Regions from separate parts of the Massilia sp. X63 genome, predicted to be linked through region 3. Evidence: predicted binding sites of a transcription regulator. Region 3 holds the regulator's gene; each other region holds the start of a gene.

What was found. Region 3 encodes HrcA, which represses chaperone genes, less so after heat shock. Its sites were predicted from a motif close to TTAGCACTCNNNNNNNNNGAGTGCTAA; they were not measured.
Region 1: the regulator HrcA is predicted to act here: its motif matches at 2,193-2,219, upstream of groES (co-chaperone GroES).
Region 2: the regulator HrcA is predicted to act here: its motif matches at 4,067-4,093, upstream of rpoH (RNA polymerase sigma factor RpoH).

The regions. Positions count from the first base shown of each region.
Region 1 is NZ_JBFTEF010000014.1:125,540-133,242, reverse strand. Features, by position in the region: gene groL (chaperonin GroEL) at 105-1,751, opposite strand; gene groES (co-chaperone GroES) at 1,814-2,104, opposite strand; gene AB3347_RS22005 (hypothetical protein) at 2,479-2,727, shown strand; gene AB3347_RS22000 (cell division protein ZapA) at 2,724-3,035, shown strand; RNA gene ssrS (6S RNA) at 3,093-3,273, shown strand; gene AB3347_RS21990 (EVE domain-containing protein) at 3,343-3,813, shown strand; gene AB3347_RS21985 (sulfite exporter TauE/SafE family protein) at 3,813-4,616, shown strand; gene AB3347_RS21980 (GNAT family N-acetyltransferase) at 4,691-5,164, opposite strand; gene AB3347_RS21975 (site-2 protease family protein) at 5,276-5,992, opposite strand; gene AB3347_RS21970 (DUF2167 domain-containing protein) at 5,992-6,924, opposite strand; gene AB3347_RS21965 (hypothetical protein) at 7,057-7,703, shown strand, end outside.
Region 2 is NZ_JBFTEF010000005.1:202,649-210,351, reverse strand. Features, by position in the region: gene AB3347_RS12330 (exopolysaccharide biosynthesis protein) at 1-61, opposite strand, end outside; gene AB3347_RS12325 (VOC family protein) at 192-671, opposite strand; gene yghU (glutathione-dependent disulfide-bond oxidoreductase) at 797-1,633, opposite strand; gene AB3347_RS12315 (energy transducer TonB) at 1,831-2,232, shown strand; gene AB3347_RS12310 (hypothetical protein) at 2,313-2,807, shown strand; gene rpoH (RNA polymerase sigma factor RpoH) at 3,052-3,942, opposite strand; gene ftsX (permease-like cell division protein FtsX) at 4,401-5,315, opposite strand; gene AB3347_RS12295 (cell division ATP-binding protein FtsE) at 5,312-5,989, opposite strand; gene ftsY (signal recognition particle-docking protein FtsY) at 6,003-7,157, opposite strand; gene AB3347_RS12285 (hypothetical protein) at 7,182-7,598, shown strand.
Region 3 is NZ_JBFTEF010000002.1:538,615-546,317, forward strand. Features, by position in the region: gene AB3347_RS06500 (barstar family protein) at 1-121, opposite strand, end outside; gene dapB (4-hydroxy-tetrahydrodipicolinate reductase) at 124-936, opposite strand; gene AB3347_RS06510 (outer membrane protein assembly factor BamE) at 948-1,571, opposite strand; gene fur (ferric iron uptake transcriptional regulator) at 1,664-2,092, shown strand; gene hrcA (heat-inducible transcriptional repressor HrcA) at 2,165-3,181, opposite strand; gene AB3347_RS06525 (HAD family hydrolase) at 3,278-3,988, opposite strand; gene AB3347_RS06530 (hypothetical protein) at 4,243-4,836, shown strand; gene AB3347_RS06535 (hypothetical protein) at 4,853-5,500, shown strand; gene AB3347_RS06540 (hypothetical protein) at 5,683-5,856, opposite strand; gene rsmA (16S rRNA (adenine(1518)-N(6)/adenine(1519)-N(6))-dimethyltransferase RsmA) at 6,126-6,896, opposite strand; gene pdxA (4-hydroxythreonine-4-phosphate dehydrogenase PdxA) at 6,920-7,703, opposite strand, start outside.

The DNA of each region.
Region 1 (7,703 bases), on a different contig from region 3:
CCCGGTGAAAATAAAAAAGCCTGCAAGGCTAGGCTTGCAGGCTTTCTTGAGCAGGGCGGCGCCGGAAGGACCGGCGCCAGGCCTCCCTTACAGGGCGTGGACTATTACATCATGCCGTCCATGCCGCCCATGCCACCCATGCCGCCCATGCCGCCCATGCCGCCGGCCGGCTTGTCTTCGACGACTTCCGAGACCATGCAGTCGGTGGTCAGCATCAGGCCGGCGATCGACGCTGCGTTCTGCAGTGCCGAGCGGGTGACCTTGGCCGGATCCAGCACGCCCATTTCGACCATGTCGCCGTAGGTGCCGTTGGCGGCGTTGTAGCCGTAGTTGCCGGTGCCGGCGATGACGGCTGCCACCACGACCGACGGCTCGTCGCCGGCGTTCTGGACGATCATGCGCAGCGGCTCTTCCATGGCGCGCAGGACGATCTTGATGCCTGCGTCCTGGTCAGGGTTGTCGCCCTTGATGTCCAGGTTCGAACGTGCGCGCAGCAGGGCCACGCCGCCGCCCGGGACGATGCCTTCTTCCACGGCAGCGCGGGTAGCGTGCAGCGCGTCTTCCACGCGTGCCTTCTTCTCTTTCATCTCGACTTCGGTGGCTGCACCGACGCGGATCACGGCAACACCGCCGGCCAGCTTGGCCACGCGCTCTTGCAGCTTTTCGCGGTCGTAGTCCGAGGTCGCTTCTTCGATCTGGACGCGGACCATCTTGACGCGTGCTTCGATCGCTTCAGCGGCGCCGGCGCCGTCGATGATGATGGTGTTTTCCTTGCCCACTTCGACGCGCTTGGCCTGGCCCAGCTCGTTCAGGGTGACCTTTTCCAGGGTCAGGCCGACTTCTTCGGCGATGACCTGGCCGCCGGTCAGGATGGCGATGTCTTCCAGCATGGCCTTGCGGCGGTCGCCGAAGCCAGGCGCCTTGACGGCGACGGTCTTCAGGATGCCACGGATGTTGTTGACCACCAGGGTCGCCAGTGCTTCGCCTTCGATGTCTTCGGCGACGATCACCAGCGGACGGCCGGCTTTCGCAACTTGCTCCAGCACCGGCAGCAGGTCACGGATGTTCGAGATCTTCTTGTCGCACAGCAGGATGAACGGGTTCTCGTGAACGGCGACCTGCTTGTCCGGGTTGTTGATGAAGTACGGCGACAGGTAGCCGCGGTCGAACTGCATGCCTTCCACGATATCCAGCTCGTCGTTCAGCGACTTGCCGTCTTCGACGGTGATGACGCCTTCCTTGCCGACTTTTTCCATCGCCTCGGCAATACGCTCGCCGATCGAGGTTTCCGAGTTGGCCGAGATGGCGCCGACCTGGGCGATCTCTTTCGAGGTGGTGGTCGGCTTGGCGATCTTCTTCAGCTCTTCGACGGTGGCGGCGACGGCCTTGTCGATGCCGCGCTTCAGGTCCATCGGGTTCATGCCGGCGGCGACGAACTTCATGCCTTCGCGGACGATGGCTTGCGCCAGCACGGTCGCGGTGGTGGTGCCGTCACCGGCGTTGTCGCTGGTCTTCGAAGCGACTTCCTTGACCATCTGCGCGCCCATGTTCATGAGCTTGTCTTTCAGTTCGATCTCTTTCGCGACCGAGACGCCGTCCTTGGTGACGGTCGGGGCGCCGAACGAGCGCTCCAGCACCACGTTGCGGCCTTTCGGGCCCAGGGTGACTTTGACTGCGTTGGCGAGGATGTTGACGCCTTCGACCATCTTGGCGCGCGCTGCGTCGCCGAATACTACTTCTTTAGCTGCCATTTCTTGTTCTCCGAATGAATTCGTGAATGTGTATTACAGGAGGAATGCGGCTTGGTGGCCGATTACTGGCTGACGACAGCCATGATGTCTTCTTCGCGCATGACCAGCAGTTCCTGGCCATCGACCTTGACGGCCTGGCCCGAGTACTTGCCGAACAGGACGCGGTCACCGACCTTCACTTCCAGCGGACGAACCTGGCCATTTTCCTGCACCTTGCCGTTGCCGACAGCCAGGATTTCGCCCTGGTCCGGCTTCTCGGCGGCCGCATCAGGGATGATCAGGCCGGATGCAGTCTTGGTCTCCTGGTCGAGACGCTTCACGATTACGCGATCGTGCAGAGGACGAAGGTTCATGCAAAACTCCTTATTTTTCAGTGGTTTGACTAGCTGTTCAAAGCCGCCGTACAGTCGCGGCGGCTGGGAAAGTGGGTGCTTCCGTTTGTTAGCACTCTCGACTGACGAGTGCTAACACAAACATGATTATAGGGACGATAACACCCCATTTCAAGCGGGAATGTGTGGGATCGAACCGACTTCTTTGCGAAAACACAATCCAATCGATGGGTTGTACACTGTCGGCCGTGGAATTGGAACAATGGCCGGGCAGGGTACACCGGATAGCGCCGGGACGCCGCACGGATGCTGTATGCTACGGCCCGGAGCGCTCCCCTCCCGGATGGGGGCGCGATTCGGTTGACGGAAAAACCATCTCAGTCCTATAGTGTCGAATGATTTCCGAATTTCAAGACCTCTCAGACAAAATCGACCGGCTCGCCCAGCTGACCCAGTCGCTGCGTGCCGAGAATTACCTGCTGCGCCAGGCCAACAGCCTGCTGAGCGCCGAGAACATCGCGTTCAAGGAGCGCCTGAACGAGGCCCAGCGCCGCGTCGAAGCGCTGCTCGAGCAGTTCCCCGCGCCCGAGGCGCCGGCGTCGGAAGACGGCGACGGCGGCGAAACGAACGAGGCCACCCAATGATCTACCTGGATTGCTCCATCATGGGCCAGCCCTATCGCCTGGCCTGCCGCGAAGGCGAAGAGCGCACCCTGCGCGAAGCCGTCAGCTACCTGGACGGCAAGATGTGCGCGCTGCGCGACTCGGGCAAGGTCAAGGGCACCGACCGCATCGCGGTCATGGCGGCGCTGAGCGTGGCGGCCGAATTCCTGTCGGTCAAATCGCCGCAAGGGCCGCTGTCGGACATGTCGATCCTGGAGGTCAAGCAGAAGCTGGAAGCGATGCACACCGTCCTCGACAAGGCGCTGTCGCCGCAGGAAAATCTGTCCTGAATAGCGGGATTGGATTCGGATTCGGTTGACATGCTCGGCCAACAGAGTAAACTGCGCACTACCCTGCGGTGTTCGAGATTTGTCATATATTCCTTGAACCATTCTTTCGCATAGGTTGTGGGACATGCTTGGTGGGCGCGAGCGTCACTAGTCTGACGAACCCGAAATTGAGCTGACTGCGACCACCTTGAGCCTTTTGGTTCGGGATGCCGGCAATAACGACACAGGCGGGGCTACACACACGAGCGGTTGCGCACTTCGGTACGCAGCCGCTTTTTTTATTGGCGGTGGTTTTGATGGGGAAGCGATGCGCTATTGGTTGATGAAATCGGAGCCGGACGAAGTCAGTTTCGACGACGTGCTGGCCGCGCCTCAGAAGACGGTGTCCTGGTTCGGCGTGCGCAACTACCAGGCGCGCAACTTCATGCGCGACGCCATGTCGGCGGGCGACGGCATCCTGTTCTATCACTCCAGTTGCGCGGTGCCCGGCGTGGCCGGCATCGCCGAAGTGGCCAGCGGCCCGTATCCCGACGCCACCCAGTTCGACCCGTCCTCGCCCTACCATGACCCGAAGGCCACCCGCGAAACCCCGCGCTGGATCTCGGTCGACGTGCGCGCCGTGGAAGCGGGGCGCTACCTGCCCCTGAGCGAGCTGCGGACCGTGCCGGCGCTGGAAGACATGGTGCTGCTGCAGAAGGGCAGCCGGCTGTCGGTATCGCCCGTGACCCAGGCCGAGTGGAACGCCATCGTCGCCCTCCTGCGCGAAGGGAAGCGCTGATGGACATCGGCATGATCCTGGCGCTGCTCGCGATGGGCACCTTCGGCGGCTTTGCGGCCGGGCTGCTCGGCATCGGCGGCGGCATGGTACTGGTCCCCTTCATCACGATGATCTTCACGGCGCGCGGCATTGCGCCCGAGCTGACCATCCACATGGCGATCGCCACCTCGCTCGCCACCATCCTGTTTACGTCGCTGTCCTCGGTGCGCGCCCACCACCAGCACGGCGCGGTGCTGTGGCCGGTGGTGAAACTGCTGGCGCCGGGCATCCTGCTCGGCTCCTGGATCGGGCCCTGGATCGGCAAGCAGATGGACGCCTCGGTGCTGGCCGCCTTCTTCGGCGTGTTCGTCGCCTTCTCGGCGACCCAGATGCTGATCGGGAAGAAGCCCTCCGCCTCGCGCGCACTGCCGAAGGCGCCGGGCATGTTCGCGGCCGGCGGCTTCATCGGCACCCTGTCGGGCATCGTCGGCGCCGGCGGCGGCTTCGTGTCGGTGCCCTTCATGACCTGGTGCGGGGTGCGCATCCACAATGCCGTCGCCACCAGCGCGGCGCTGGGCTTCCCGATCGCGCTGTCGGGCACCATCTCGAACATCTATTTCGGCTGGGGCGAGCCCGGGCTGCCCGAGTATGCGCTCGGCTTCATCTACCTGCCGGCGCTGGCCATCATCGTGCTGGCCAGCGTGAGCATGGCGCCACTGGGCGCACGCACCGCGCACAAGATGCCTGTGCGCCAGCTGCAGAAGGTGTTCGCGGTGATCCTGTATGCGCTGGCGGCCTATATGTTCTGGAAGGCGGCGCACTAGGAACCGATCCCGGTAGGGAATGAGTCCTTGCTGACGCGCTATGCACCTATGATTTCTCCTGGAAGTGTCCATTCTCACCCTTCCAATCCGGCCTTACCCCGCTCACGCGTATAAACCCCGACCGCTTTGCCGTATAGCTCGGTTTCCGCTTCATACGCCAGGCCAAGGCGCCTGGCAACGCGCAGCGACGATTCATTGGCGGAAGCGATGAGCGCCCGGACTTTCGGTTCGCGCCGGGTCTCGAACGCATGGTGCAAGACTGCCACCGCCGCTTCGTTTGCGAATCCGCGGCCCCAACAGGCACGATAGGTATTCCAGCCAAGCTCCATCACGGTCGATTCCTCGCGGAAGAACGCGCCGATCGTTCCGACGGGCCGGCCAGTCTCCTTTTCCTCGACAGCCCACCATCCGGCGCCATGCAGGAGCCATAGTCCTGCCTGTGAACAGAAGATCCGCCACGCAGCAGGGCGATCGGCCGGAACCAGATGGGCCGCGCTGACCGGGTCGGCGACATGCGCTGCGAACGCGTCGAAGTCTTCCGTCGATATTCGCGAAGCATGAGCCGTTCCGTGTGAAGGTAGGGAACAGAAGTAATGAACGCCTTGTTCATGCGCTGGATTCCATGTATTGGTGCGAGATCGGCCGACCCGGAGCCGGCTTCATTGCCCGATCATCCCATGGATCTCGTAGCTCATGATCGCCAGGAACGCGGCCAGGCCGAGGTACATCACGGCGTAGTTGATCCGAGCCTCGGCGCTGGCGGTGTAATACCCCGCGGGCGCGTCCGGGCTGCCCCGGATCGCGGCTTTCAGCTGTGGGTAGGCGAGCAGCGCGATCATGATCAGCATCGGGCTGGGGCGGTAGAAGAACAGGCCCGCCAGCAGCGGCACGCCGAGCAGCCAGACCTTGGGCGAGATGATGGCGGTGATGCGTCCGCCGTCGAGAGGCGACACCGGGATCAGGTTGAACAGGTTCAGCATGCAGCCCGCGTAGGCCAGCGCCAGCAGCAACTGGCTGCCGTTATGATCGTCGGCCTGTCGGGCCAGGAAATAGCAGGCCATGGCGGCGGCGCTGCCGGCCAGCGGGCCGGCGAAGCCGACGTAGGCTTCGGTCTCGACGTCGCGCGGCATCTCCTTCATCGCGATCCAGGCGCCCACGAAGGGGATGAAGGTGGGCGCGCCTACCGGCAGGCCGCGCTGGCGCGCCGCCACGTAATGCCCCATCTCGTGCACGAAGATCAGCAGCACGAAGCCGACCGCGTAGGGCCAGCCGTACACCCAGCTGTAGACCAGCATCGACAGCAGCATGGTGCCGCCGGTGGTCAGCAGCTTCCCGAGCTTGCCGGCCGCCAGCAGCGCTGCAAGCAGCTTGCCCATCAGGCGTCCGGGCTCTTGGCCAGGTCGACCTTGTCTGCGGCCGGCGCGGGCTGTTCGCGACGCACGAACTTCCACAGGAAGGAAGCGGCGGCGACGGCGCCCAGGATGATCAGCTTCTTGAAGGCCACCAGCAGTCCCAACAGCTTGCCGAAGAAGCCCAGCTTGGCGGCGACGCCGCCCGCCACCAGGGCCGCGATGCCGTATTCCGCGACCTTGTCGGTGCTGGCGTCGAAGTCGGCGTAGCGGTGGCCCTGGTTGAAATTGCTGAAGGCGGTCACCTGCTGCATCTCGCTGCGGATCCGGTCGAGCTGGTCGAGGCTGGCCACGGCGTTCAGCACCAGCACGCCCTCGCGTCCCAGCACGCGGATGTTGTAGTTCAGGCCGTTCGCCTGCGCGCCCTCGGTTTGCAGTTCCTTGGCCCAGTACAGCTTGTGCCGGGCCTTGTCGTAGTGCGGCTTCTCGGCCCAGCCCACCACCGTCATCGCGGGATAGCCCTGGGCCTTGCGCTCCTTGTTCTCCTCGACCAGGCCTTCCTGGATTTCCTTCAGCAGGGCCTGGTAGTCGATGCTGTCGGCATCGTCGTCCTTGACGTGGCCGTCCTTTTCGTAGGTCACCACCACGCCCCAGCCCTCGTCGCTCAGGGGACTCACGCCGGCCGGCACGATCATGCCCAGCGTGGCGCCGCCCGGCGGATTGCCCCAGCCCTGTTCGAGCAGGCGCGCGGTGTCGGCCGGCGCCAGGTAGCGGAACGCGGGCGGCAGGTCGAGCGTGGCGATCCCGCCCGGCAGGGCGATCTTCCCTTGCTGGAAGTCGAGCGAGGCCAGGAACTGTTCGGCCGTGCGCTGCGGAGCCGGTGCAGCGGCGCCGGTGTCCTGCGCGGCGGCGGCGCCGAGGGTGAGGAAAAGCAGGAGTGCAGTGAGGAGTCGTTGCATGGCGGGTTTCCCTTAAGCTTCCGGCAAAAGGAATCCATGCTACCGACAATTCGACCATCCAAATTCACGCATTGTCACTGCCGCAAGCGATGTATTGACGAGATGGCCGGGCTTCGATAACGTACATACAATATGGCTGTAGAATCCTTCCATCTCGTCCCCAACACCTCTCCTGTCACCGGTGGCGCAATGTCGCGCAGCGCGGCGGGCTTCCTGCTGTTCGCCTTCTTCTGGATCGTCGCCGCGGCGGCCTTTTCAGGCTTTGCCGGCAAGTGGGGCCTGCGCGACGGCGATCCGCGTTTCGGCGTCGCGGCCATGCTCGGGAACGAGGCGCACAAGCCCTTCGTCTACCGCCAGCTGCTGCCGGACCTGGCGCGCCGGCTCGACGCCCTTGCGTCCGAAGGCGTGAAGGAGCGCGTTGCCAGGCGCTTCCGCCCGGACGAGGTGTTCGCCAAGAGCCACCCGGGTAGCACGCACAGCGAGCGCTTCCGCTATGCGATCGTTTACTACCTCAGTTTCCTGGCGCTGCTGGGCAGCCTGTTCGTGCTGCGCCGGATCCTCCTGCACTTCAATGTCTCGCCCCTGGGCGCGGTGCTGGCGCCGACCGCCTTCGCGCTGAGTTTTCCCTACCTGCAGACCGTGGGCGGCTATTTCTACGACACCGTCGAACTGCTGTTCGCCAGCACGGCCTTCCTGCTCGCCCTGCGCGGCCGCCTGCTTGCCCTCGCTGCGCTGGTGCTGGTGGCGACCCTGAACAAGGAAACCTTCTTCTTCGTGCT
Region 2 (7,703 bases), on a different contig from region 3:
CGGTGGGCGGCAGCGAGCGCACCAGGTTGCGGAGCTTCCGTGAAATCGGTTCGGCTTGCATTGCGTGTTCTTTCGTCTTGCGGTGGAAGTGGTTCATGGATCGCGGCGCACGGGCGCCCAAGGTCGGGCAATAGTATAGAGCACGCCAGGACGTGCTCAGCGTCCTGGACGGAACACGAATGTGAAGTTGCTCAGCCGCGCCGGGCCGCTTCGATCGCGGCGACGTCGATCTTGCCCATCGTCATCATCGCTTCGAAGACCCGCTTGGCCACCGCCGGGTCGGGATCGGCCAGGCCGTCGGTGAGCACGCGCGGCGTGATCTGCCAGGACAGGCCCCAGCGGTCCTGGCACCAGCCGCAATCGCTCGGCTGGCCGCCATTGCCGACGATGGCGTTCCACAGGCGGTCGGTTTCTTGCTGGTCGTCGGTGGCGATCTGGAAGGAGAAGGCCGGGCTGTGCTGGAAGGCCGGTCCGCCGTTCAGGCCGATGCAGGACACGCCGGCCACGGTGAACGCGACCGTCAGCACGTCGCCCTGCTTGCCGACCGGGTAGTCGCTGGGCGCGCGGAAGACCTGGCCCACCGCGCTGTCCGGGAAGGTAGCGGCATAGAACTGCGCCGCTTCCAGCGCGGTTCCGTTGAACCAGAGGCAAATCGTGTTCTTGCTGACCATGGGCATGTCTCCAATCGTTGGCATATCGGGTGGGAAGCTCGCGCGCCAGCATAACGCAAACGCGCGGCCGTCCGGCAGCCGCCGCGGTCCGACTTATGGGAGATCAGCCCCGGTGCTGTCAGGCATCAGTCGAGGTCGGCCGCGTCGTGGCGTTCCGGCACTTGCTCTTCGGGATTGCCACGCACGCGGTTGACCTTGCGGCCGCGCATGACGGCCGGGCGCGCCGCGACTTCGTCGGCCCAGCGGCGCACGTGTTTGTACTCGTGCACCGACAGGAATTCGCCGGCCTCGTACAGCTCGCCGCGCACCATGCCGCCATACCAGGGCCAGATCGCCATGTCGGCAATCGTGTATTCATTGCCTGCGACGAAGCGGTTCTCGGCCAGCTGGCGCTCCAGCACGTCGAGCTGGCGCTTGGTTTCCATGGCATAGCGGTCGATCGGGTACTGCAGCTTCTCCGGTGCATAGGCGTAGAAGTGGCCGAAGCCGCCGCCCACGAAAGGCGCCGAACCCATCTGCCAGAACAGCCAGTTCAGGGTCTCGGTGCGGGCCGGGATCTCCTTCGGCAGGAAGGCGCCGAACTTCTCGGCTAGGTAGACCAGGATCGAACCGGACTCGAACACGCGCACTGGCTCGGGCCCGCTGCGGTCGACCATGGCCGGGATCTTCGAGTTCGGGTTGATCGCCACGAAGCCGCTCGAGAACTGGGCGCCTTCGTTGATCTTGATGAGCCAGGCGTCATACTCCGCGCCCGTGTGGCCGAGGGCCAGCAGTTCCTCCAGCATGATGGTCACCTTCACGCCGTTCGGCGTGGCCAGCGAGTACAGCTGCAGCGGGTGCTTGCCGACCGGGAGCTCGGCCTCGTGGGTCGGGCCGGCGACCGGGCGGTTGATGTTGGCAAAAGTGCCGCCGGAAGCGGCAGGCGGGGTCCAGACTGTCGGCGGCACATAGGGATCGGTCATCGGGCGCTCCTTGGGCATCTGATCAAAGCGATCATTCTAGCCGGCGCGGGCGGGACGTGCCGGACGCGCCGGAAAAGGTACTTCGTTACAGTGTGCGACTTTTCTGCTCGGGCAATGTGCGATAGTGAGCAGAACGGCGCCCCAGGCAAAGCCCGGACGCAAGCCGACAAAAATAGGGAGATTACCGAGGAGGATGCATGTCGGACCGGAGACGTTTCAACGATGTCTTGACAGCGAGTAGGTCGCTTGCGCTGGGCTTGTTGTTCATGGGGCCAGGCGCTGCGCATGCCGGCGACACGACCAGGACGGTCAAGCTTGCTGCCGATGCTCCTGGCAATATAAGGACTGAAACATGCTCGCGCCCCGAGTATCCTGAGCAGGAATTGAAACAGAACCGCCAGGGGACAGTAACGCTGCGCTTCCTGATCGGCGCCGACGGCACCGTCAAGCGATCCCTGGTCCAGGCTTCTTCAGGTTCCCCTGCACTTGACGAGGCCGCGCTCGTCGGACTCTCCAAGTGCCGCTTCAATCCGCCACGGGTCGACGGTAAACCGGTCGACGCCTGGACTGCCATCCAATACGTGTGGAAGCCGCAATAAATCGTCTACGGCTTCGCTAAAAGATCCTGCTGTAAGCTCAATCATCCAACGGGTAGTTTTCAATGCGATCAATTTGTCTCATGGCCGTTGTGCTTCTTTCGCTGCTGAGTACGAGCACGGCGCAGGCCCAGAAGACGATCGTGCTCGGTGCAATCGACAAGCTGGAGTTCGTGAAGGAGGGCACGGAGTATTGCCCTGTAACCTGTCCGCGTCTCGAGACGACAGAGGGCGGCGTCACCCGGATCTGCCTGTCGCGGCACGGGGACTGTCAACTGGTCAGTCTCCGGGTGATCGAGGTCCTGGCGGGTGCCGACCCCGGCGCTACCGTCGTAGGCAAGTCCAAGTTGGGCGAATTCAACCGACCGACGATACCGATGGAAACGCGCCTGGTTCTCGCCGACATCGACAAGCAGGGATTCGCCAGCTATATCGGCGCCACCTATTCCCACGAGGGCGTGCTATTGCTACCGAAATCCTGGGCCATGGTCGATGGGATCGATCTGCTGCCAATGAAAGATGAACGCGGCTTCGTGCCGCTGGAACGACTCCGCCAGCGCTTGCGTGCCGGACGCTAGCGCGTCCTTCCCTCAATCCAATCTGCTCGCTGCCGCAGCCACGAGCAGCAATGAAAAAAACCGCCGCAGCGGGTTTTTTCAGTACATCGGGGTCAGGTCTGACATTTAGACACGAGCTGAGCAAGACGATCGAGCAACCCTCGAGCTCGTGTCCGATTGTCAGACCTGACCCCCACCCTACACAGCCACGAGCACCAATGAAAAAACCCGCCGCAGCGGGTTCTTTTCAGGGACTGGACGACGTTTACACGTAAGCCGCCAGCGCTCCCTTCATCTTCTTCAGCGCAGCCGATTCGATCTGGCGGATGCGCTCGGCCGACACGCCGAACTCTTCGGCCAGGGTGTGCAGCGTGGCGCCCGAACCGTCGTCATTGGCCAGCCAGCGCGCTTCGACGATGCGGCGCGAACGCGGGTCCAGCTTGCCCAGCGCGGTCTCCAGGCCTTCCGACTGCAGGCGGTCGACCTGTTCGGCCTCCAGCACGCGGGTCGGCTCCTGCTGCTCGGACGACAGGTAGGCGATCGGGGCGAACTTGTCGTCGTCGTCGTCGGTCGGCGATTCGAGGGCGATGTCGCGGCCCGACAGGCGGGTTTCCATCTCGATCACTTCCTCGCGCTTGACGTCGAGCATCTTCGCCAGCTCGTCGACCTGGCTCGGGGTCATGGTGTCGAGGCCAACCTTGTTGCTGCGCAGGTTGAAGAACAGCTTGCGCTGGGCCTTGGTCGTGGCGACCTTCACCAGGCGCCAGTTCTTCAGGATGTATTCGTGCATCTCGGCCTTGATCCAGTGCATCGCGTACGACACGAGACGCACGCCCTGGTTCGGGTCGAAACGCTTGACTGCCTTCATCAGGCCGATGTTGCCTTCCTGGATCAGGTCGGCGTGCGGCAGGCCGTAGCCGAGGTAGCCGCGCGCGATCGATACCACCAGGCGCAGGTGCGAGAGCACCAGCTTCTGGGCGGCGTCGAGGTCATTCTTTTCCCGCAGCGACTTCGCCAGCGAAACTTCTTCTTCGTGGGTGAGCATCGGCAGGCGATTGACGGCCGAGATGTAGGCGTCAATATTGCCGAGATTGCCGGTAAAACCCAGGTTCAGGGCGCGACTGCCGGCAGGGACCAATGCGGATTGTGCGGACATGTTCATTTCCCTCGTAGTAATCTTGCTACACCCTTAATGTGCCACGGACCCATGCCGCGCGACACCAGCGTTACTGCTTGTTACTCGGGTGCTTTCCTTGATTTCGCTGTATTCGAGACATATATTAGCACTCTCGCCGGGGGAGTGCTAGGCAAGGCATCGATTTATCGAAATCGATTAAGTCTGGCTAAAGTATTGCTTATGGGAATCAAAATTGCATCGTTTTTACTGTAGAGCAGGCGATCCGGATTTGATTGATCCAGATCAAATGTGAACAAAAAACGGCTGGAAATCGTATTAGGGACAGGTTAAAGGCCCAGGATAGGGCCTTCTGTTGGATGGCGCACCTTCACCAGGGGCGGCCTGTAGGAGTAGCGCTCGTCTGAGCGTAGGGTGAACAGCAGGGGGGGCGTTCCAGAGCAGGCGCGGACGGCCGGGCCGCCCGCGCAAGCCAGATGTCAGCGCACGCGCGCCAGGTGACGCTGCACCGACAGCATGGCCCCGATCAGCCCGAGCCCGGCACTGATCGCCAGCACGCCGGCCGTCTCCAGCGCGCCGAGCGGGGCCAGCTGGAATGCCGAGGCATACAACTTGGCGAAATCGGCAATCGCGGCGTTCAGCGGGCGCAAGGCCAGCATCACCGCGCCCAGCGCCACCATGCCTGCGCACAGGCCGAGCAGGGCGCCCGTGTAGTAGAAGGGGCGGTGGATGAAGTTGTCGGTGGCGCCCAGCAGCTTCGAGACGGCGATCTCTTCCTTCTGGGTCAGCACCTGCAGCCGGACCGTGTTGAATACCACCGCGATCACCACGACGCCCAGCGTCAGGGCCAGCAGCAGCAGCGCCAGGCGCAGGATGGCCAGCATCGCGGCCAGGCGCTTGACCCAGGCCGAATCGACCTGCACCACGTCCACGCCCGGCAGCGCGCGCAGCTGCTCGGTGATGGCGTCGACCTGGCCGGCGGCGTTGCTGCCGTCCAGGCGCATCCGGTAGCTGTCCGGCAGCGGGTTGTCGCCCAGCGTGTCGATCACGTCGCCCAGGCCGCTCTGCTCCTTCATCGAGGCCAGGGCTTCCTCGCGCGGGACGAAGGCCACGTCGGCCTTGCCGCCGGCGGCGGCGATCGCCTTGATGCGCGGCTGCAGGGCGGCCGCTTCCTCGCGCGTGGCCTCGAGCTTCATGAACACGCTGATTTCGGGATCGACCGACAGCTGTTCGGACAGCGGGCGCACGTTGTCGAGCAGGGTGATGCCGGCAAAGGGCAGCATCAGGGCAAAGGCGACCACGAGCACGTTGAACAGGAAGCTGCCCGGCGACTTGCGCACCGTGGACAGGGCTGCGCCAAAAGCGAAGCGGTGTTGGCGGACCCACGGGCTCATGCTGCACCTCCGCTGCGGCCGGCAGGGACCAGCTGGCCCTGCTCCAGGCGGATCACCCGCGCCGTCGCGCTGTCGAGCACCTGGTCGTCATGGGTCGAGATCACGCAGGTCACGCCCACGGCGTTGAAGGCGCGCAGCGCGTCCAGCACCTTGTCGGCCGCCACGCGGTCGAGGTTGGCGGTCGGCTCGTCGGCCAGGATGATCTGCGGACGGTTGACGATGGCGCGCGCCACCGCCACGCGCTGTTGCTCGCCGCCGGACAGTTCCAGCGGCATCGCCCTGGCGCGCTGTTCCAGGCCCACCTTGTCGAGGGCCGCGCGGGCGCGCTGTTCCGCCAGCGCCTTCGGGGCGCCGGTGACGAGCAGGGGCAGCATCACGTTGGCCAGGATGTTGCGGTCGTTGAGCAGGCGCTGGTGCTGGAAGATCAGCCCCAGGTTACGGCGCAGGAAGGGGATGCCGGCCTTGCCGATGCGGCCGATGTCCTTGCCGTTGACGGTGACCGTGCCGCTGGTGGGGCGCTCGACGGCGGCCACCATCTTCATCAGGGTCGACTTGCCCGCGCCCGACGGGCCGGCCAGGTAGACCAGCTCGCCCTTGGCGATCTCGAGGGACACCTCGCGCAAGGCATAGGCATCGGTGGAATATTGCTTGGAGACGGACTGGAATTCGATCATCGAGGGCCGTTCCTTAACCGAGCAGCGCTTCGACGAATTCGTCGGCGTTGAACGGCTGCAGGTCGTCCAGCTTCTCGCCCACGCCGATGAAGTACACCGGCACCGGGCGGGTGCGTGCGATCGCGGCCAGCACGCCGCCCTTGGCGGTGCCGTCCAGCTTGGTGATCACCAGGCCGGTGAGCTGCAGCGCGTCGTCGAAGGCCTTCACCTGGGCCAGGGCGTTCTGGCCGGTGTTGCCGTCGATGACCAGGAGCGTTTCGTGCGGGGCGCCATCCATGCCCTTGCCGATGACGCGCTTGATCTTCTTGAGTTCTTCCATCAGGTGCAGCTGGGTCGGCAGGCGGCCGGCGGTGTCGACCATCACGACGTCGGTGCCGCGCGCCTTGCCCGATTGCACCGCGTCGAAGGCGACCGCGGCCGGGTCGCCCGAGGCCTGCGAGATCACGGTGACGTTGTTGCGCTGGCCCCAGACCATTAGCTGCTCGCGCGCGGCGGCGCGGAAGGTGTCGCCCGCGGCCAGCAGCACCGACTGGTCGAAGCGCTGCATGTGCTTGGCCAGCTTGCCGATGGTGGTGGTCTTGCCGGCGCCGTTCACGCCCGAGATCATCATCACCAGCGGTTCGTGGCGCCCCAGCTCCAGCGGCTTCTGCAGCGGCAGCAGGAGCTCGACCATCAGCTCCTTGAGCGCGGCCTTGACCTGGGCGGCGTCCAGCAGCCGGTCTTCCTTGACTTTGCGGCGCAGGGCGTCCAGCAGGTACTGGGTGGCGTCCATGCCGGCGTCGGACATCAGGAGGGCGGATTCGAGTTCCTCGTACAGGTCCTCGTCGATGCGCGCGCCGACGAACAGCAGCGACAGGTTGCTCGAGGTCTTGGACAGGCCGGCCTTCAGGCGCGCCATCCAGGAACGCTTCTGCTCGGCTTCGCTGGTGGGGCGTTCCGCGGTTTCCGGGAACAGCTCGCCGACTTGGACCGCGGCCGGTGCGGCCGGGGCGGGAGCGGGAGCGGGAGCCGAAACTGGCGCCGAGACTGGAGCAGGAGCAGGCGCCTGGCTCGGCGGCGCATCCAGCGCACCGGGCACGAACATCGGCGCCGCCGCGGGAGCGGACGCCGCTTGCTGCGGCTCAGGAAGCTCGGTTTCAGGCTTCTTTCTTTTGAAGAAACTAAACATATATAGGGGCGAATCCTGCGCACGATGCCGGCGCGAGCCGGCGATGAAAAAAGTAGCGAATATTTTACCAGAGCAGCAAGACACATCCTCCAGCAGCGCGGGCCGATGCTGGAAGATGCGTCGAAGGAACTGTTTGTTGTGTTATTGCTGAAACTGACTGGCTACTCAACAGTGCGGTTCTGGAAAACGCCGGCGACTTGCGTTAAATTGAACACAGAGAGAAAACCACAAAAGACAACGGGGCACACCGTGAAAATTACCAATTTCCTGAAGCGGCTCATCCATGGCGACAATGCCACGGATGGCGGCGCCGCGAACATGCGCAACATTATCGTGTGGGCGTTCATTGCCCTCGTCGCATTGTTCCTGACCAATCCCGAGCAGGTCAGTTTCTTCGACAAGCCGATTCCGCTGCCGGCGGAACTGGGGCTCGGCCAGTAGGGTGGGCAGGTTTCCTGCCCACGCGGTGATTGTTACCGGCTCCGCTTTCTCGCGGGATGATCTCGCTGCCAGCAATCACCGCGTGGGCGGCATGGCCGCCCACCC
Region 3 (7,703 bases):
AATCGACCCAGGCGTCGATGCTGTCGGCATACGATTCGGGAAAGCCGAACGCGCGCCGGCTCTCCGCATGGAAGGAGGCCTCGTCGACGATGGCCGCGCCGTTCAGTTCCGCGACTGCCATGGTCAAGCCTTCAATCCGAGCACGTCCTGCATGTCGAACAGGCCGTTCGACTTGCCCGCCAGGAAACGTGCGGCGCGCAGGGCGCCGTGGGCGTAGGTGACGCGGCTGCTCGACTTGTGGCTGATCTCGATGCGTTCGCCGGTGCCGAGGAACATCACGGTGTGGTCGCCCACCACGTCGCCGCCGCGCACGGTGGCGAAGCCGATGGTCGAGGGGTCGCGCTCGCCGGTCACGCCTTCGCGGCCGTAGACTGCGCATTCCTTCAGGTCGCGGCCAAGCGCGTCGGCGATGACTTCGCCCATCCTGAGGGCGGTGCCGCTCGGCGCATCGACCTTGTGGCGGTGGTGCGCCTCGACGATCTCGATGTCGTAGCCTTCATTGAAGCTTTTCGCCGCCATCTCGAGCAGCTTGAGGGTGACGTTCACGCCCACGCTCATGTTCGGGGCAAACACGATGCCGACTTTCTCGCCGGCGGCGCGGATCGCGGCCTTCCCGGGCTCGTCGAAACCGGTGGTCCCGATCACCAGCTGCACATCGTTGGCCGCGCAGTATTCCAGGTGGCGCAGCGTGCCTTCCGGGCGGGTGAAGTCGATCAGCACGTCGGCGTCTTGCAGCGCGGCCGCGAAGTCGGACTGGATCACGATGCCGGTCAGCTGGCCGGCGAAGGCGCCGGCGTCCATGCCGATCGAGGGCGAGCCGGCGACGTCGAGGGCGCCCGCCAGCACGGCGTCGGGGGCGGCCTGGATGGCCTCGACCAGCATGCGGCCCATGCGGCCGCTGGCGCCGGCGACGGCGACCTTGATGGGAGCGCTCATGCCTGCACCGCTCATGGCTGGATCACAGGCGCGCCGCCGACCTTGGGCGCTTCCATCGGACGCGACTCCGGCTTGGCCTTGTTGCTCACCTTGGCCGGGCCGGCGATGCGGTCGATGTACTCGCGCTCGGTCGGCAGGTTGCCGCCTTCGAAGCGCTCGACCTTGTCGTCCTTGAAGAACACGGTGACGCGGCTGGTGGTCAGCTCGCCGTTGCCGCGCGCAAGGTAGAAGGGGTAATCCCAGCGGTCTTCGTGGAACGCGTCGGTGAGCAGCGGGGAACCGAGGATGAAGCGGACCTGGTCGCGCGACTGGCCGACCTTCAGCTGGTTCAGCATCTCCTGCGAGACGAAGTTACCCTGCTGGATGTCGGGGCGGTAGGGCGAGAAGATCCAGAAGAACTTCTGCAGCTTGCTGGCCTGGACGGTCTGGGCGCCGGCGTTGGCGGCGGCGGCCGATTTCTGCGCGTCGGCGACGATCGAGGCCGGGTCCGTTTCCACCGGCGGCGCAGGACGCGTCTGGTTGCGCCAGGCGGCGCAGCCGGACAGCATCAGCGTGCATGCCAGGGCGCCTGCAAGGGCTGCCTTGGCTGCGAATTTTCCAGAATCGCGGTGGAGAACGGCTTGTTTGACGCGCATAGGTAACCTCAAAACGTTTGAGCGGGAGCTCCAAAACGCTATATCATAAAGCACTATGCCAAACTACGAGCAACAAACGTGAGCGAACTGCGATGAGTAACAACCCCACCGACCTGAAGGCCAGCGGCCTGAAGGCTACCCTGCCACGCCTGAAAATCCTGGAAATCTTCCAGAACAGCTCCGTTCGGCACCTGACGGCGGAAGATGTCTACAAAATCCTCTTGGCCGACAACATGGACGTAGGCCTGGCCACCGTGTACCGCGTGCTGACCCAGTTCGAACAGGCCGGCCTGCTGAACCGCAACCATTTCGAGACCGGCAAGGCCATCTACGAGCTCAACGCCGGTTCGCATCACGACCACCTGGTCTGTCTCGACTGCGGCCACGTGGAAGAGTTCTACGACGAAGAGATCGAGTCGCGCCAGCACAAGATCGCGGTGGAGCGCGGCTTCAAGATTGCCGAGCATTCGCTGGCCATCTACGGTAATTGCGTGAAAGTGGGCTGCCCGCGCAAGGGATGATCTTTCCGGGCCCGGGCCCGGCACGCAAACAATGGGGACGCCGCCGCCGGCATCGTCCCCATTTTTCTTGCCTCAGGACTGGCTCAAGGCATTCGACAGGAGCTTCGCGGTGATGTCCACGATGGGGATCACGCGCTCGTAGGCCATGCGGGTGGGGCCGATCACGCCGAGGGTGCCGACGATGCGGCCATTGACCTCGTAGGGCGCGGTGACCACGCTCATCTCGTCCATCGGCACCAGCTTGGATTCGCCGCCGATGAAGATCTGCACCCCGCCCGCCTTGCTCGACACGTCGAGCAGCTGCATCAGGCCGGTCTTCTGCTCGAACATCTCGAACATCTGGCGCAGCGAACTCATGTTGGACGACAGGTCGGACACCGACAGCAGGTTGCGCTCGCCCGCGATCACCATGTCGTCGCCCTCGGCCATCGCCTCGCTGCCGGCCTGCACCGCCACCTGCATCAGCCTGCCCATGTCGTCGCGCAGCTGGGCAAGTTCGCCGCCCAGGCGCTTGCGCACCTCGTCGAAGGTTAGCCCGGCGTAGTTCTGGTTCAGGTAGTTTGCCGACTGGATCAGCTGGCCCGGCGTGTAGTCGACGTCGGTGAGCAGCAGGCGGTTCTGCACGTCGCCGCGCGGATCGACGATCACCAGCAGGATGCGCTTCTCGGACAGGCGCAGGAATTCGATCTGCTGGAACACCGACTCGCGCCGCGGGCTTTGCACCACGCCGGCGAACTGCGACAGCGAGGACAGCATCTGGGCCGCGTTGGCGATGATCTTCTGCGGCTGCTGCGCCGGCAGGCGCATGTTCTGGGCGGCGGCAGCCTGCTCGTCGATGTGCTGCACGGTGAGCAGGGTGTCGACGAACAGCCGGTAGCCGCGCGGCGTCGGGATGCGGCCGGCCGAGGTGTGCGGGCTGGCCACGTAGCCCATTTCCTCGAGGTCGGCCATGATGTTGCGGATCGTGGCCGGCGACAGGTCGAGGCCGGAAATCTTCGACAGCGCACGCGAGCCGACGGGCTGGCCGTCGGCGATGTAGCGCTCGACGAGGGCTTTGAGCAGGGTCTGGGCGCGGGGTTCGAGTTGCATGGGTTGGGGAAAGCAGCAAAGGCCGGTCATCCGGGATCGGGCCATCAGCCTCTATTATGCACGTTCTTGTACACGTGCGGCTGTGCACGGCGCCAGTCAGGCATGCTCGCGCCTGAGCCAGTCCAGCAGGCCGTCCAGGCTGTTCACCTCGGCGTCCGGCCGGACCTGGTCCGGCAAGTAGTTGACCTGGCCGATCCGGTTCATCCACACGGCGCGCAGGCCGGCGCGCTGGGCGCCGTACACGTCGAGCCGCAGGTCGTCGCCCACGTAGACTGCCTCCTGCGGCGCCACATCCAGCAGGCGGCAGGCTTCCAGGAAGATCTTCGCGTCCGGCTTGGCGACGCCGAAGGCGGGCGCCGACACCGAGGCGTCGAAGTGGCGCGCCAGGCCGATGGTCTGGAGGTCGGCATTGCCGTTGGTGACCGAACCGATGCGCACCCTGCCCTTCAGGCGCAGCAGGCCGGGCAGCACGTCATCGTAGGGGATCACGGCGTTGCGGGCGGCGAAGAATTCGGTCATCGCCAGCTCCACCTTGCCGGCATCCTCGCCGGCCTGCTCGAAGGCGGCGATCAGGCCGGCGCGGCGCAGGGCGCCCAGGTCGAGCTGGAATTCGGGCTGGCGCGCCAGCAGCTCGAGCCGGGCCTGGCGCAGCGTGTCGATCGTGAACTGCTGCGCCACGCGCGGCGCGTGCTGGCGCAGCCAGGCGAACAGGATCTGCTCGGCCTCCAGGATCACCGGGGCGATCGGCCACAGGGTGTCGTCGAGGTCGAACAATACGGCTTTGGGCCAGGCGCGGCGAGGGTTCATGATGTGGGTCGATGGCAAGGTGGGCGAAGCTGGGGGATCAGGCCAAGCATAGCGAGCGCGCCCGTAGAAATCAATCCGGCACAGGAGTCCGGCTACCGGCGGTTACAGCATGATACAAAGGCAAACCGTCCAGCTGCTTGCCAAATGCACTAAAATGTTGGGCGATATATCCTGGGCGATGCCCGCCCAACAGCGTGTCTATTGATCAATTGAACACGCTTTGCACGTCCACCAGTCAGATTTTTGGAGAAATTATGAAGAGTTCGACCCTGCGTGCCGGTGCTGCCCTGGCATGCGCGCTGGCGCTGAGCGCGTGCGGCGGTAGCGATGGCGACCTGTATCTCGGCGGTTCGTTCGCCGGCGTCACCAAACCGGGCCTGGTTTTGACGAACAACGGCGGCGACGACCTGGTCGTCAATCCGACCAGCACCGGCCTCGGTGAGTTCTACTTCTCCAAACTGGTCGAGACCGATTCGAGCTACAACGTCAAGGTCAAGAGCATCCCGAGCAACGCGCTCGAGTGCAAGGAATACGACAATACCGGCAAGGTGGCATTCAGCATCAACACGGTGCGCATCGTCTGCACCATCAAGCAGCACGAGCTGAAAGGCAGCGTCACCGGCCTGACCGGCAACAACCTGGTGCTGGTCAACGGCGCCGACAAGGTCGCCGTCGCCGCGGGCGCCACCGCGTTCTCCATGGCCAAGATCAACGAAGACGCGCCCTACGGCGTCGCCATCCTGACCCAGCCCGACAACCAGACCTGCACGGTCGCCAACGGCACCGGCGTGATGGGCGCGGCCGACGTCAGCAACGTGGCGGTCACCTGCGGCCCGCGTACTCAATAAACCTGGAGCATACTGAATGAAGTTTTCCCTGATCCGTCCGGCAAGCATGCTGGCAATGGCACTGGGCCTCGCTTCCTGCGGCGGCGGTGGCGACGACAATTACACGGTGAGCGGCACCGTCGATGGCCTGATCTACCCAAGCCTGGTGCTGAGCAACAACGGCAGCGACATCACGGTGGCGCCGCCGGCCAAGGCAGGCGAACAGGTCACCTTCAGCTTCCCGAACAAGCTCGAGTACGGCGACACCTACAACGTCGTGATCAAGACCAACCCGCCGCACCAGACCTGCGGCGTGCATCCGAACTTCCCGGCAAGCAACGCCGACACGGCCGGCCGCCTGGCGTCCATCACCGCCCGTTTCGTGTGTGCCATCAACGAATACACCGTCGGCGGCAAGGTAACCGGCCTGACCAAGGACAATACCGGGCTGGTGATCGCCAACGGCAGCACCACCGGCACCACCGCGCTGACCGCAGCCGACACCAACACCACCGGCGCCGCCTTCGACTACCAGTTGATCCTGCCGGTGCAATACGGCCAGACCTACGGCGTGACCATCGTCACCCAGCCGAAAGACCGCACCTGCACGATCGCCAACCCGACCGGCACCATGGGCGATGCCAACGTGACCAACGTCGACATCACCTGCGTACCGAACAGCTGAGAGATATTCGCCAAGCTTATGTCGAATATTTGAAAGGGAAATTGGACTTATATGCTGTGACGCAGCATACTAACTCCTGTCTCCTCCAACTCTCCTCAGAAAAGAATTGGATTTAAGCCCGCCTCAACCGCGGGCTTTTTTTTGCCCGCGCGCCGCGCCTGGCTGCGAAACGCGCCGGAAGATCAGGCCGGACGCTTGGCGCTGACCTTGACCACGGCGACCTGCGAGGCGCCGACCGACACCTGGGCGTTGTAGGCATCGGCCGCGCGGCTGGTGGCCGCCTGCGCATAGCTGCTGACGCCGGCGAGGACCAGGGCGGCGATGAAGATGGCTTCCATGTGCTTGAGGACGTTCATTTTGTGCTCCCTTCGGTAAGTTGGCTGGCCGCTTCGTTCTCTGCTGCGGCTTTCGATGGGAGCACTTTACGCAATGGCCTCCGCCGTCTCCAGCGGCGTGCGATGGAATGCAAAAAACGGTGGATGAAGGGACGAAAAGCGCGATGCGCTGCCATGGTGCAGCGCAATGTAGAGCTAGATGGGGGGGCTGAAGCCAGGCTGCCGGCGCCGGCCGAAGCGAGCGGCAGTAAATGATCCGTCACCCCGGCGCAGGCCGGGGTCCAGCTTGCTTACAATAGGTTCGCCAAGGCCACATACTGCTCCAGGCCGACCGCTTCCGGACGCGCGCCCGGATCGATCCCTGCCTCGACCAGCTGGGCCTCGGTGAACATGCCTGCCACGCAGTTGCGGATCACCTTGCGGCGCTGCGAGAAGGCCTTGGCGACCACCTTTTCCAGCGTGGCGCCGTCGACGTCCAGCATCTGGCGCTTGGGGATCATGCGCACGATTGCCGAATCGACCTGCGGTGGCGGGTCGAAGGCGGTCGGCGGGACGATGAACAGCAGGTCCATGTCGTAGCGCCACTGGAGCATCACCGACAGGCGGCTGTAGGCCTTGGTGCCCGGCTCGGCCACCATGCGCTCGACCACTTCCTTCTGCAGCATGAAGTGCTGGTCCTCGACCAGCGGCGCGAATTCGGCCAGGTGGAACAGCAGCGGGCTCGAGATGTTGTACGGCAGGTTGCCGACCACGCGCAGCTTCTGCCCTTCGGGCACCGGGATCGAACCGAAGTCGAACTTCAGGGCATCGCCCGAGTGCACGGTAAGCTTTTCGCGCGGGTAGGCTTTTTCGAGGCGCGCCACCAGGTCGCGGTCCAGTTCGACCACATGCATGTGGTCGAGCGACTTGAGCAGCAGCGCCGTCATGGCGGCCAGGCCCGGCCCGATCTCGACCATCGTTTCGCCGCGGCGCGGCCCGATGGCGTCGATGATGTTGTCCAGGACGAGTTTGTCGGTCAGGAAGTTCTGGCCGAAGCGCTTGCGTGCAACGTGTTTGCTCATGGATTTCTGTTAGTTGTTCTTTATTATGGCTGGCGTGCCGCCCTTTGAGCGTCAACCATCTGCATGGCGGCGCGGATCGCCTCTTCCATGCTGCCGCAGTCGGCCAGGCCCAGCCCCTGCGCTGCGAGGTCGAGCGCAGTGCCGTGGTCGACCGAGGTGCGCACGATCGGCAGGCCGAGCGTGACGTTGATGCCGCGCCCGAAGGTGGCGTGCTTGAGCACCGGCAGGCCCTGGTCGTGGTACATCGCCAGCACGCAGTCGGCGTCCTGGAGGTACTTCGGCTGGAACAGGGTGTCGGCCGGATACGGCCCGCGCGCGTCGATGCCGCGCGCCCGCGCCGCTTCCAATACCGGCGTGATGACCTCGATCTCTTCGCGCCCCAGGTAGCCGTTCTCGCCCGCGTGCGGGTTCAGGCCGGTGACCAGGATGCGCGGCGCGGCGATGCCGAACTTGCCTTTCAAGTCGCGGTCGAGGATGTCGATCACCTGGGTCAGGTTGTCGACCGTCAGCGCGCCCGGGACGTCCTTGAGCGGCAGGTGGGTGGTGGCCAGCGCCACCCGCAGATAGGGCTGCTCATTTCCCCCTGCCGCGGCAGGCTGCCCGGCCAGCATCATCACGACCTTGGGCGTGCCGGTCTTCTCGGCCAGGTATTCGGTGTGGCCCGAGAAGGCCACGCCGGCGTCGTTGATCGTGCTTTTCTGGAGCGGGGCGGTGACGATGCCGTCGAACCAGCCGGCCTGGGCGCCTTCGATGGCGAGGTCCAGGGTGGCCAGCACGGCGCGGCCGTTTTCCGCATCGAGGGTGCCG